DNA from 3 places in the Actinomadura sp. NPDC000929 genome. Region 1 is predicted to be linked to each of the others. Evidence: riboswitches for the same ligand, from Rfam matches in the RefSeq annotation. Region 1 holds a riboswitch; each other region holds the start of a gene.
The links. Region 1 has a riboswitch for cyclic di-AMP ahead of ABWI04_RS39935 (NlpC/P60 family protein). Riboswitches for the same ligand answer to the same signal wherever they lie in the genome.
Positions count from the first base shown of each region.

Region 2: another riboswitch for cyclic di-AMP. It lies ahead of ABWI04_RS01765 (CHAP domain-containing protein); the one in region 1 lies ahead of ABWI04_RS39935 (NlpC/P60 family protein).
Region 3: another riboswitch for cyclic di-AMP. It lies ahead of ABWI04_RS21710 (NlpC/P60 family protein); the one in region 1 lies ahead of ABWI04_RS39935 (NlpC/P60 family protein).

Region 1 is NZ_JBEUPA010000224.1:3,687-6,948, reverse strand. It holds gene ABWI04_RS39945 (DUF305 domain-containing protein) at 1-156, opposite strand, end outside; gene ABWI04_RS39940 (DUF6153 family protein) at 233-724, opposite strand; gene ABWI04_RS39935 (NlpC/P60 family protein) at 786-1,844, opposite strand; cyclic di-AMP (ydaO/yuaA leader) riboswitch at 1,848-1,992, opposite strand; gene ABWI04_RS39930 (M56 family metallopeptidase) at 2,098-3,051, opposite strand; gene ABWI04_RS39925 (BlaI/MecI/CopY family transcriptional regulator) at 3,056-3,262, opposite strand, start outside.
Region 2 is NZ_JBEUPA010000003.1:42,319-45,580, forward strand. It holds gene ABWI04_RS01760 (RlpA-like double-psi beta-barrel domain-containing protein) at 110-829, opposite strand; gene ABWI04_RS01765 (CHAP domain-containing protein) at 1,022-1,699, opposite strand; cyclic di-AMP (ydaO/yuaA leader) riboswitch at 1,714-1,864, opposite strand; gene ABWI04_RS01770 (DsbA family oxidoreductase) at 2,198-2,824, opposite strand; gene ABWI04_RS01775 (TetR/AcrR family transcriptional regulator) at 2,938-3,262, shown strand, end outside.
Region 3 is NZ_JBEUPA010000061.1:17,640-20,901, reverse strand. It holds gene hpnH (adenosyl-hopene transferase HpnH) at 54-1,058, shown strand; gene ABWI04_RS21710 (NlpC/P60 family protein) at 1,128-1,862, opposite strand; cyclic di-AMP (ydaO/yuaA leader) riboswitch at 1,872-2,009, opposite strand; gene ABWI04_RS21705 (MFS transporter) at 2,353-3,262, shown strand, end outside.

The DNA of each region.
Region 1 (3,262 bases):
CGAGTGGGCGGGCATCGAGTGGGCGGGCATGGAGTGGGCGGGCATGGAGTGGGCGGGCATCGAGTGGCCCGTCGAGCCGCCGTCGTCGCCGTCGCCGCACGCCGCCAGGGCGATCGCCAGGGCCGGGACGGTGATGAGCGCGAACGCTCGCTTCATGGTGGTGAGCCTTCCGTGTCGAGTGCTGTGATCGGTGGTCGGCGACGGCGCCCGTTTCCGGGCGCCGCTGGACCTGTCACAGCCTCAGCACGCTCAACCTGTGCAGGGACGGTCTCGGCGGCGGCCGTCCGACCAGGAGGATCCGCACCCGCGGGGGCCGCGACACGGCCATCGGCGGCGACTTCCGCAAGCGCAGCGCCAGGAGGGCCGCGACGAGGGCGAGCGCGAGCAGGGTCAGCATGGCCAGGCAGACCTGGCCGCCGGGGTGGTCGGGGTGGCGGTCGGAGTGATGGCCCCCGGGCCGGTCGCCCCGGGGTGGACGGTGCCCCGCCATCGCTTCGGCGGCGGGGGCGGCGTGCCCGGCGGCCATGGACGTCAGCGGAACGCCGCCCATCTCCGCCGGGCTCGCCGTGGACTGGAAGCCGTGCATCGCCAGCAGCCCGAGGAGCACGAGCAGGCCGGACGCCAGCCGGAGGACGTCCGGGCGCACGGAGCGCCTCGGCCGTCCCACCGGCCGTTCCGCGTGCGCGCCGTCCCGTGCGGGGAGGCCGCCGAGGTGCGTGCTCATCTCGCGGACCAGGGTAGCGAAGGGTGATCGGCGGTCACCGGCGGGTCACCGCTTCGAGGGGTCAGGCGACACGGACCCCGCCCGCGAACGGGCGGCCGGCGATGGGGGCGATCTTGACGACGTCGCCGGTCTGCGGCGCGTGGACCATGTTGCCGTTGCCGATGTACATGCCCATGTGGTGCAGGTCGCTGTGGAAGAACACCAGGTCGCCGGGCTTGAGCTGGCTCATGCTCACGTGGGTCCCGGCGTTGTACTGGCTGCCGGTGTAGTGGCCGAGCGTGATGCCGACCTGCGCGTAGGCGTACAGGGTCAGGCCGGAGCAGTCGAAGCCCTTGATGTTGGCGCCCTGCGCGGTGCCGTAGCTCGGGCCGGACGCGTTGCCGCCGCCCCAGGAGTAGGGCACGCCCTGCTGGGCGAGGGCGGCCCGGACGGCCGTCATGGCCTTGGCCGAGGCCCCGCCGGAGTTGAGGTTGGGGATGGAGGCGGGACCCGTGCCCGCGGTCCTGAAGGTGCCGAGCTGCTTCTCGACCTTCTTGAGCTTGATCTGGAGTTCCCGGCGCTTCTTCCTCGCCTCGTCGGTGAGCGCGCGCACCTGGGCGGCGCGCTGCTCGGCGGCCTTGCGGGACCGGTCGGCGCCCTGCATCACCTGGAGCATCTGCGTGATGCGGACGTCGTTCTGCTTGGCGAAGTAGTTGAGGGTGGCCGACTGGTCCAGGACGGCCTGCGGGTCGGACGACGAGGCGAACGTGATGGCCGGGTCCGCCGGGCCGTTCTTGTAGCTGTCCGCGGCGATCTTCGCCATGCGTTCGCGCGCTTCGTCCAGCGCCTTCTGCTGGCGCAGGGCGCTGCTCTTGGCGAGCTTCGCGGCGTGCTCGGCCTGCTTGAGGCGTTCGCGCAGGCCGTTGTACTGCTCGCTGAGCTTCTCGGCCTCGTCGGCGAGCTTCTCCTGCTGCGCGGTCAGTTGCTTGCGCGTCGGCTTCGGCTCGGCGTGGGCGGGCGCGGGCGCGAGAAGCCCGGCGGACAGCGCGAGGGCGGCCGTCCATGCCGTGACGTCGCCGAGCCGGCGGGTGCGGATCCTGCGGCGGGCTGTCGTTCGGGGGCCGGCAGCTCGTCGCTGCATGCGGTGTCCTCTCCTGTACCGCCTACCGGGTCAGCTGACGGGTTCGGGCCGGAGTCGCCCTACCGTCCCGCGGGACGGACTCACCCCTGAAGATCGGGTCCCCGGTTCCCCGGACGGAGCCGTCCGCGGGATTCGGCGCGGTCGCCGGCCGTCCCCGGCGGGGACGTCGGACCGTGACCTCCTACGGAGCGTAGGAGGTTTACGGTCGGTTCGCCACCGAAGCGGCAGATTTCCCCAAATGCCACATTCCGCCTCAGCAGGTCGCGGCGAGCTCCACGACCGCCGCGGCCCCGGCCAGGAGCGGCGCGGCGACCGCCGCCACCGCGAACAGGCCCGCCGCGAGCCGGACGTCGCGCCGCGGCCTCGCCGGGGCGCCCTCCAGCCGCAGCACCCGCTCCATCAGCGCACCGGCGACGGGCGTGCCCGCCGCGCCGAGCGCCCCCGCGACGCCGAGCGCCCCCGCGACGGCGGGCGCCGCCGAGAGCCGGCACAACGCGTCGACCAGCGGCTTCCTGCCGTGAACGCGGACCGCGGCGTCGTCCGCGGCCATCTCCAGCAGCAGCGGCAGCCGCGCCTTCGCGCGCCGGACGGTCGGCAGCCATGGCAGCATGGCGTGGACCAGGTCCAGAGCCAGCAGGAAGACATGGTGACGCTGGCGCAGATGCGCGCGCTCGTGCGCCAGGACGGCCCCGAACTCCTCGGCGCTGAGCGCCCGCTGGGCCCCGGTGCTGACCACGATCGCGCGGTGCCGGGACGGCAGCGAGTACGCCACGGGCACGGGGTGGTCGAGGACGAGGACGTCCGGATGGCGGCGGTCCTCCCGGGCGACCAGCCGCAGCATCTCCCGGTGCCGCCGGCGGTGGCGCACGGCCCGGCCGAGCCTCGGCAGGCCGCGGGCGAGCACGGCGGCGCAGGCCGCGGCGAGGACGGCGGTCGCGACGGCCGCGGCGGCGGTGGCGAGACGGCCGTGATGGGGCAGGCAGTCGCGCAGCCGAGACAGCAGTCCGTGCCCCGGACCCGGCGGCGCGAGCAGCCCCGCCGCCGCGATCCCCGCCGCGGCGATGAACGTCCCCGCGAGGGCGGCCGTCCAGCAGGCGATGGCCGTCCCCGGGCCGACGGCGGAGCGCCTGAGGAGGTCCAGAACGGGCCCCGCGGCGCATCCCAGCAGGACCACCGAGACGACGAGCCCGACCACCAGCGGGATCACGGGATCACGCGTCCTCGCCGGCGGTCCGCCGCCGCAGGGCGTCCAGGAGGTGCCGGGCGTCCTCCGGCGGGACGCTCTCGGCGAACCTCGCCAGGATGGCGCCGTGGTCGGAGGCCTCGCTCAGGGCGTCCAGCATCAGCTCGACCGCGTACTCCTCCCGCGGCCGCGTGGGGCTGTAGCGGAAGGCCGTGCCCTCCTGCGTACGCCGGAG
Region 2 (3,262 bases), on a different contig from region 1:
GATGGCGCCCCACCCCAGTCCTACCCCGGACGTGACAGACCCCGCCCTCGTCCGAAGACGGGAGCGGGGTCCGTGGTGAGGCCAGGAGGGGTCACCCGGTCGGGCCTGATCAGCCGAGGGGCTTCGGGGCGCCCTTCTTGCCGGCGCCGTGGCCCCAGGACAGGATCTCGTACTTGACGCCCTTCAGGTGGCCCGCCGAGGTGCCCGTGTCGTACTTGCTCCGCGGCTTCTTGCCGTCCACCAGGTGGCGGAAGGTGTAGGTGTCGAGGTCGAGCATGACGCCGCGGTGCGACGGCTCGCCCGGCCCGCGGTCCCCGACGAAGCCGGTGACGCTGCGCCCCTTGTAGGTGACCTTCACCTTGGTGTGCATGGGCCAGCTCGGGCTGGCGAACAGGCCCTTCTGCATCGGCTTGCCGCCCGCCGGGGCGCCCGTGTCGCCGTTCACGCCCGAGCCGTCGTCCCAGAAGTAGGACGCCTTGGTGCTGCCCGACAGGACGGCGTGGCGCTTCGGCGCGACCTTGGCGGTGCCGTGGTGGGTGGCCTTCGCGGCGGGCTGCCCCACCTGCTGGCCGGTCACCTTTCCGGTCACCTGCTTTCCGGTGACCGGCTGTCCGGTCACCTTGTGCCCGCTCACCTGTTGTCCGGTGACCAGCTGTCCGGTCATCTTGTCGCCGGTGACCTGCTGCCCGGCCACCTGCTGTCCGATGACCTTGTGCGACATCGGCTCGTCGGCCTGGGCCCCGTGGGAGGTCCCGGCCGCCACGCCCGCGGCCAGCAGGCCCGCGAGAGCGGTACCGATCAGGGCGGTGTCGATGGCTCGCTTCTGCATGTTCATCCTTTGCTCGGTGGTCCGGGGCGCCGGGTCACGGCTTCGGCTAGTCGGGGGCTCGCCGTTCGGGCGTGACGGATCCGGCGCACGGCACGTGGGCGTGCTCGCGACGTGGGTGTGATCGCGGAGGGATGGAGAAGGGGGAGGCACCACTGGACGGTGCGGGGCAACGGGCCGCTCAGCGGCCCTGGCTCACCGGTACTGGGGGTAGCCGTAGCCGGCGACGGTGGACGTGTCGCGGACCTTCTTCTTCACCGCGTCACCGGTGTTGCCCTCGATGGTGTTGATGGTGCCGTCGTGGTTGTCCTTGACGACGATGCCGACGTGCTCGACGCCCTTGATGCCGCCGCCGTTCCAGGCGAAGAAGACCACGGCGCCGGGCTTCGGGGTCTGGCCGAAGCGGCCGGTCTTCTTGAACCACTTGGCGTGGCTGACGGTGTAGGCGTCGGCGCCCATGCCCTTGGTGCCGGTGTGCTGGCCCAGCCAGGACACGAACATGTCGCACCAGGACTGGCCCTTGTAGACCGAGGCGCTCTTGGAACCGATGCGGTGGGCGTTCTGCTCGCCCAGCGGCGAGCCGACGTACCAGTCGTTGAACTTGCTGTTGCCCGAGGCGTCCTCGTGGGTGCCGATCTGCGTGCGGGCGAGCTTGATGACGTCCTGCGCGGAGGCGCCGGCGGTGGCGGTCTTCGCGCCGTTGGCGCCGGCCTGGGGCGCGGCGGCGACGTGCGCGGTGTTCGCGGGCTTGGTGTCCGCATGGGCGGACGGGGCCAGGGAGGCGAAGCCGAAAGCGCTCGCCAGGGAGAGGACGGCTCCGGCGGCGAAGCGGGTGCCCATGCGCTTGGTCAGGTCGAAAGTACGAGCGGTCATGCGAAGGTTCTCCTGAGGTCTTCCAGTCCGCCTACCGGGTTAGCTGTCGGGTTCGGGCATGGAAGTGGCCCTACCGCGACCCCGCGCAAGGCGGGAGTGCGGATTCACCCCGGTGTTTCGGTGGGTCCCCGGCTCCGCTCGGCCAGTGATCGGCGCTCTGCGGACTCGGCGGCGGACGTGCCTTGATCGGCCGTCCTGATGATCAGGGACTCGATGCGCCCGTCACGATCTGGTCGGGCGCTCCGGACGGGCTTTCCCGTCGGTCACACACCCACAACAGGTTCAAGCGGCCCCATATTTCGTCAAGCCCACCCCAAAGACGCTGCTGACCTGTAAAGACTCCCCAAAGCGCCCTCAACGCAAGGGCTGCGGTCCAGTCAAGTCGGCCCAAGATTTCTGGTCGCCACCTCGCCCCAACGGGAGACGATCACCCCCGAGCGCGCCCCCACCCGCGGGCTGGTCATCAAGGTGCCCAAGTTCACGACCGACCAGGACGCGTCATAGTCGCACCGGAGCCGGGCGCGAATGCGTGGTCCTGCTGGAGCGCCGGCGCGGTGAGTCGGCCCTCATCAACTCACCCCTCAGCGCGGCGAGTGACACGGCTCCGACCAGGACCGTCCCGTCGGGAAACCGGAAGACCGGCACTCGCGGGCCGGACACGCGAGCGGACCGAGCCGGTTCCTCGTGGGGCCGCTCGCCGTCCCACCTGACGCCGGTCGCGGACGCCAAGCCCCGCAGCACGTTGACGTCGCCGATGTCCAGACCGTCACTGAAGTAGGCGCGGTAAAGACGGGCGGTCATGTCCTCGGCGGTGCCGTGCGCGGCCGCCAGCGCGATGAGCCGGTGGGCGTCGGCGGTGCGGGCGGGCACGATCCGGTCGAGGTTCACCACCAGGCCGTCGACCGCCGCCGCCCGTGCGATCTGCTCGACCCGCGCGGTGGGCGCGAGAGGGAAAAGGCCGCGGCTCGGCGGCGGTTCCGCCGCGGAACCCGCGGTCTGGTACGGCCTGAAGACGACCTCCAGTTCGCCGCCACCCGCACGGTGCTCCTCGGCGGCCCGCTGGAAGCGGGCGTAGCCGAGCGCCGACCAGACGCAGGCGATGTCGTGGGTGAACTCAACTTTCATGGGTTCGTCCTTCGATGGCGGCACGGATCGTTCCGTGCCGCCTCAGCATGCCCGCCGCCGCTCGCCGCGTCAATACGGAACGTTCCGTGCCGCCTGAGGGCTATGCTGTCCCCATGTCACCCAGACGTCCTGAGCGCCGAAGTGAAGAGGCCGCCAACGCCGTCATCAAGGCCGCCATGGACCTGTGCCAGGAGGTCGGGTACCGCAAGGTCAGCATCGAGGGCATCGCCGCCCGCGCCGGCGTCGGCAAGAACACGATCTACCGCTGGTGGCCGTCCAAGGCCGCCGTGCTGCTGGACGGCCTGCTGTCCACCTGGAAGATGGACGCGACCTTCCCCGACACCGGTGACTTCGTCGCGGACATCAAGACGCAGATGGCGGCGGCCTCGCGCATCCTCGGCGACCCGCACGTCTTCCCGCACTACCGCGCACTGATCG
Region 3 (3,262 bases), on a different contig from region 1:
CGCGGACCGGGCGGGACCGCCGAGTTCACCCTGCACGAGGAGGTCCCGACACCATGAGCATGCCGCTCCGCCAGAGCCTTCGCATCGGAAGCTACATCCTCCGCAACAAGCTGCGCGGCCGGGAGAAGTTCCCGCTCATCGTCGAGCTGGAGCCCCTGTTCGCCTGCAACCTCGCCTGCGCCGGCTGCGGGAAGATCCAGCACCCGCACGACGTGCTGAGGAAGCGGATGCCGGTCGAGCAGGCCCTCGCCGCGATCGAGGAGTGCGGCGCGCCGATGGTCTCCATCGCGGGCGGCGAGCCGCTGATGCACCCGCAGATCGACGAGCTGGTGAACGAGCTCGTCCGCCGCAGGAAGTACGTCTTCCTGTGCACGAACGCGCTGCTCATCCCCAAGAAGATCGACAAGTTCGCGCCCTCGCCGTACTTCGCGTGGGCGGTGCACATCGACGGGCTGCGGGAACGCCACGACGCGTCCGTGTGCAAGGAGGGCGTCTTCGACGACGCCGTCGCGGCCGTCAGGGAGTGCAAGCGGCGGGGGTTCCGCGTCACCACCAACACGACGATCTTCAACACGGACACGCCGCAGACCGTCATCGACGTCATGAACTACCTCAACGACGACCTCCGGGTCGACGAGATGATGATCTCGCCGGGCTACGCCTACGACAAGGCGCCCGACCAGGACCACTTCCTCGGCGTCCAGGAGACGCGGGAGCTGTTCCGCAAGGCGTTCGGGGACGGCAACCGCAAGCGGTGGCGCTTCAACCACTCGCCCCTGTTCCTGGACTTCCTGGAAGGCAAGGTCGACTTCCCCTGCACGGCCTGGGCGATCCCGTCCTACTCCCTCTTCGGCTGGCAGCGTCCCTGCTACCTGATGTCGGACGGCTACGCGCAGACCTACCAGGAACTCCTGGACGAGACCGACTGGGACTCCTACGGAAGGGGACGCGACTCCCGCTGCGCCAACTGCATGGCCCACTGCGGCTACGAACCCACGGCCGTCTTCTCGACCCTCGGCTCCCTGAAGGAGTCCTTGCGGGCCGTCCGCTCGGTCTGACCCCTCTCTCTCCAAGCCCGTTCCGCCCGGCACCGGCGTCCCGCCGATGCCGGGCGTCTTCAGGGACGCCTACGTGAGGGACGTCGGCCGGTACGCCTTGTACTCGTCGCCCGAGGAGAGCCCGTAGTCGAGCTCGCGGTGGTCGGTTCCGTACCGGCCGCGCTGCTCGTAGGCCCAGTACGACGAGTGCTCCTTGTCGGCCCACTTCTCGAAGATGACGACGTGCCGGGTGGTGTTGCTGCCGAGGGCGTCCATGACGAGGTCGCCCTTCTTCAGCTCGGACATCGCGATTCGCTCGGTGTACCGCGACGCGGTGAGGCCGACGGTGTTCGTCCCGGGCTTGGGCAGCCCCAGCGCCATGGACACGTATCCCGAGCAGTCGGTGCGGTAGCCGTTGTGCGTGCTGGTCTGGCTGTAGGGGACCCGCCGGCCGGTGTGCGGATGCCAGGTCCTGGCCCGCGCGATGACCTTGGACCGCGCGTCCGACTTCGGCGCGGCGGCCTGCTTCCGCGGCTCGGCCTTCGCCGACGACTCGGTCTTCGCCGAGGGCTCGGCCTTCGCTGGGGCCTTGAACTCCTTCTGGACCTGGGCCTGCGCTCTGACCTGCTCCCGCGGCGCCGCCTGCCGCGGCGCGGTCCGCTGCTGCGGCACGGTCTGGACGGCGGCGACGGTTTCGGTGGACGCGTGCTGCAGGGTCGTCGGCATGGCCGCCGTCGCGCCGAAGACGGCGAGGCCCGTCAGCGTGACGGTGACCCAGGGGCCGGGCCGCAGAACGCGCGGCCGGTCGAGGTGCTTGCCTTTCAAGGGGGGCTCCTTGCTTCCATGTGCCGCCTACCGGGTTAGCTGACGGGTTCGGACGTGGAAGTCGCCCTACGGCCTGACAGGCCGATTCACCCCAGTTCGGGTTGGGTCCCCGGCTCCGCGCCACGGCGGACTCGGCGGGTGCCGCTGAGAGACAGCGGCGCTGACGATGTGGGGCCCGATCGATGAGGGATCTCGGGCCTTGTCGCGCGGGGACGGCACCCCGCCCCACCGCGCTCGGAAACCCCACGGTGGGACAAAACGCCTGGAAGGCGTCTTGAAGGGGCAAAGCTACTGAAATCACCAAGAGACGGCAAGGTCGCGGGCGATGATTCCGCAGCTCAGTGCCGTGCCGACCCGGCACCCCGGCCGTCGCCTGCCGCCGTTGTGGGCGTGCCGGGGAGGCGATCCGGGCCCGATGCGCCTCTAGACGGAGGAGAAACCTCCAGTTAATATCCGGAGGAGAACCCTTCACTTAGAGGAGGTGGGTTCCATGACCGCCATCCCGGCGCGGACCGCGTCCGGTCCGTCCGCGGCCGTCCCGAACCGGCGCTGGGCGGCGCTGGTCGTCATCGCCGTCGCGCAGCTGATGATCGCGCTCGACGCCACCATCGTGAACATCGCGCTGCCGACGGCCCAGCACGCGCTCGGCTTCGGCGACGCCGACCGGCAGTGGGTGATCACCGCGTACACCCTGTCCTTCGCCGGGCTGCTCCTGCTCGGCGGCCGGATCGCCGACCTGGTCGGGCGGCGCCGCAGCTTCCTGGCCGGGCTGGCCGGGTTCGCCGTCGCCTCGATGATCGCCGGGGCCGCGCCCGGCTTCGGGGTCCTCGTGGTCGGGCGCGCCCTGCAGGGGGCGTTCGCCGCGCTGCTCGCGCCCACCGCCCTGTCGCTGCTGGCGGTGACGTTCACCGAGCCCAGGGAGCGCGCGAAGGCGTTCGGCGTCTACGGCGCCGTGGCGAGCAGCGGCGCGGCGGTCGGGCTGCTGCTCGGCGGCGCGCTGACCCAGTACGCCGACTGGCGCTGGTGCCTCTACGTCAACGTCGCCATCGCCGCGGCCGCGTCGGTGGCGGGACGGATCGTCCTTCCCGCGCCGCCGGCGTTCCCCGGGGCGCGCGTCGACTGGATCTCCGCCGTCCTCGTCACCGGCGGCCTGGCGGCCGTCGTGTACGGCGCGGGCGAGGCCGCCCCGCACGGCTGGGACGCCTGGCGGACCACCGCGCCGCTCGCGGTCGGCGGCCTGGCGCTCGCCCTGTTCGCCGTGCGCCAGGCCAGGCACGCCGCGCCGCTGCTGCCGCTGCGGATCCTCGCCGACCGGGGCCGGGCCGGCGCCTACCTCGCGGTGGCCACCGCGGTCGTCGGCGCCTTCGGGGTCTTCCTCACGCTCACCTACTACCTCCAGG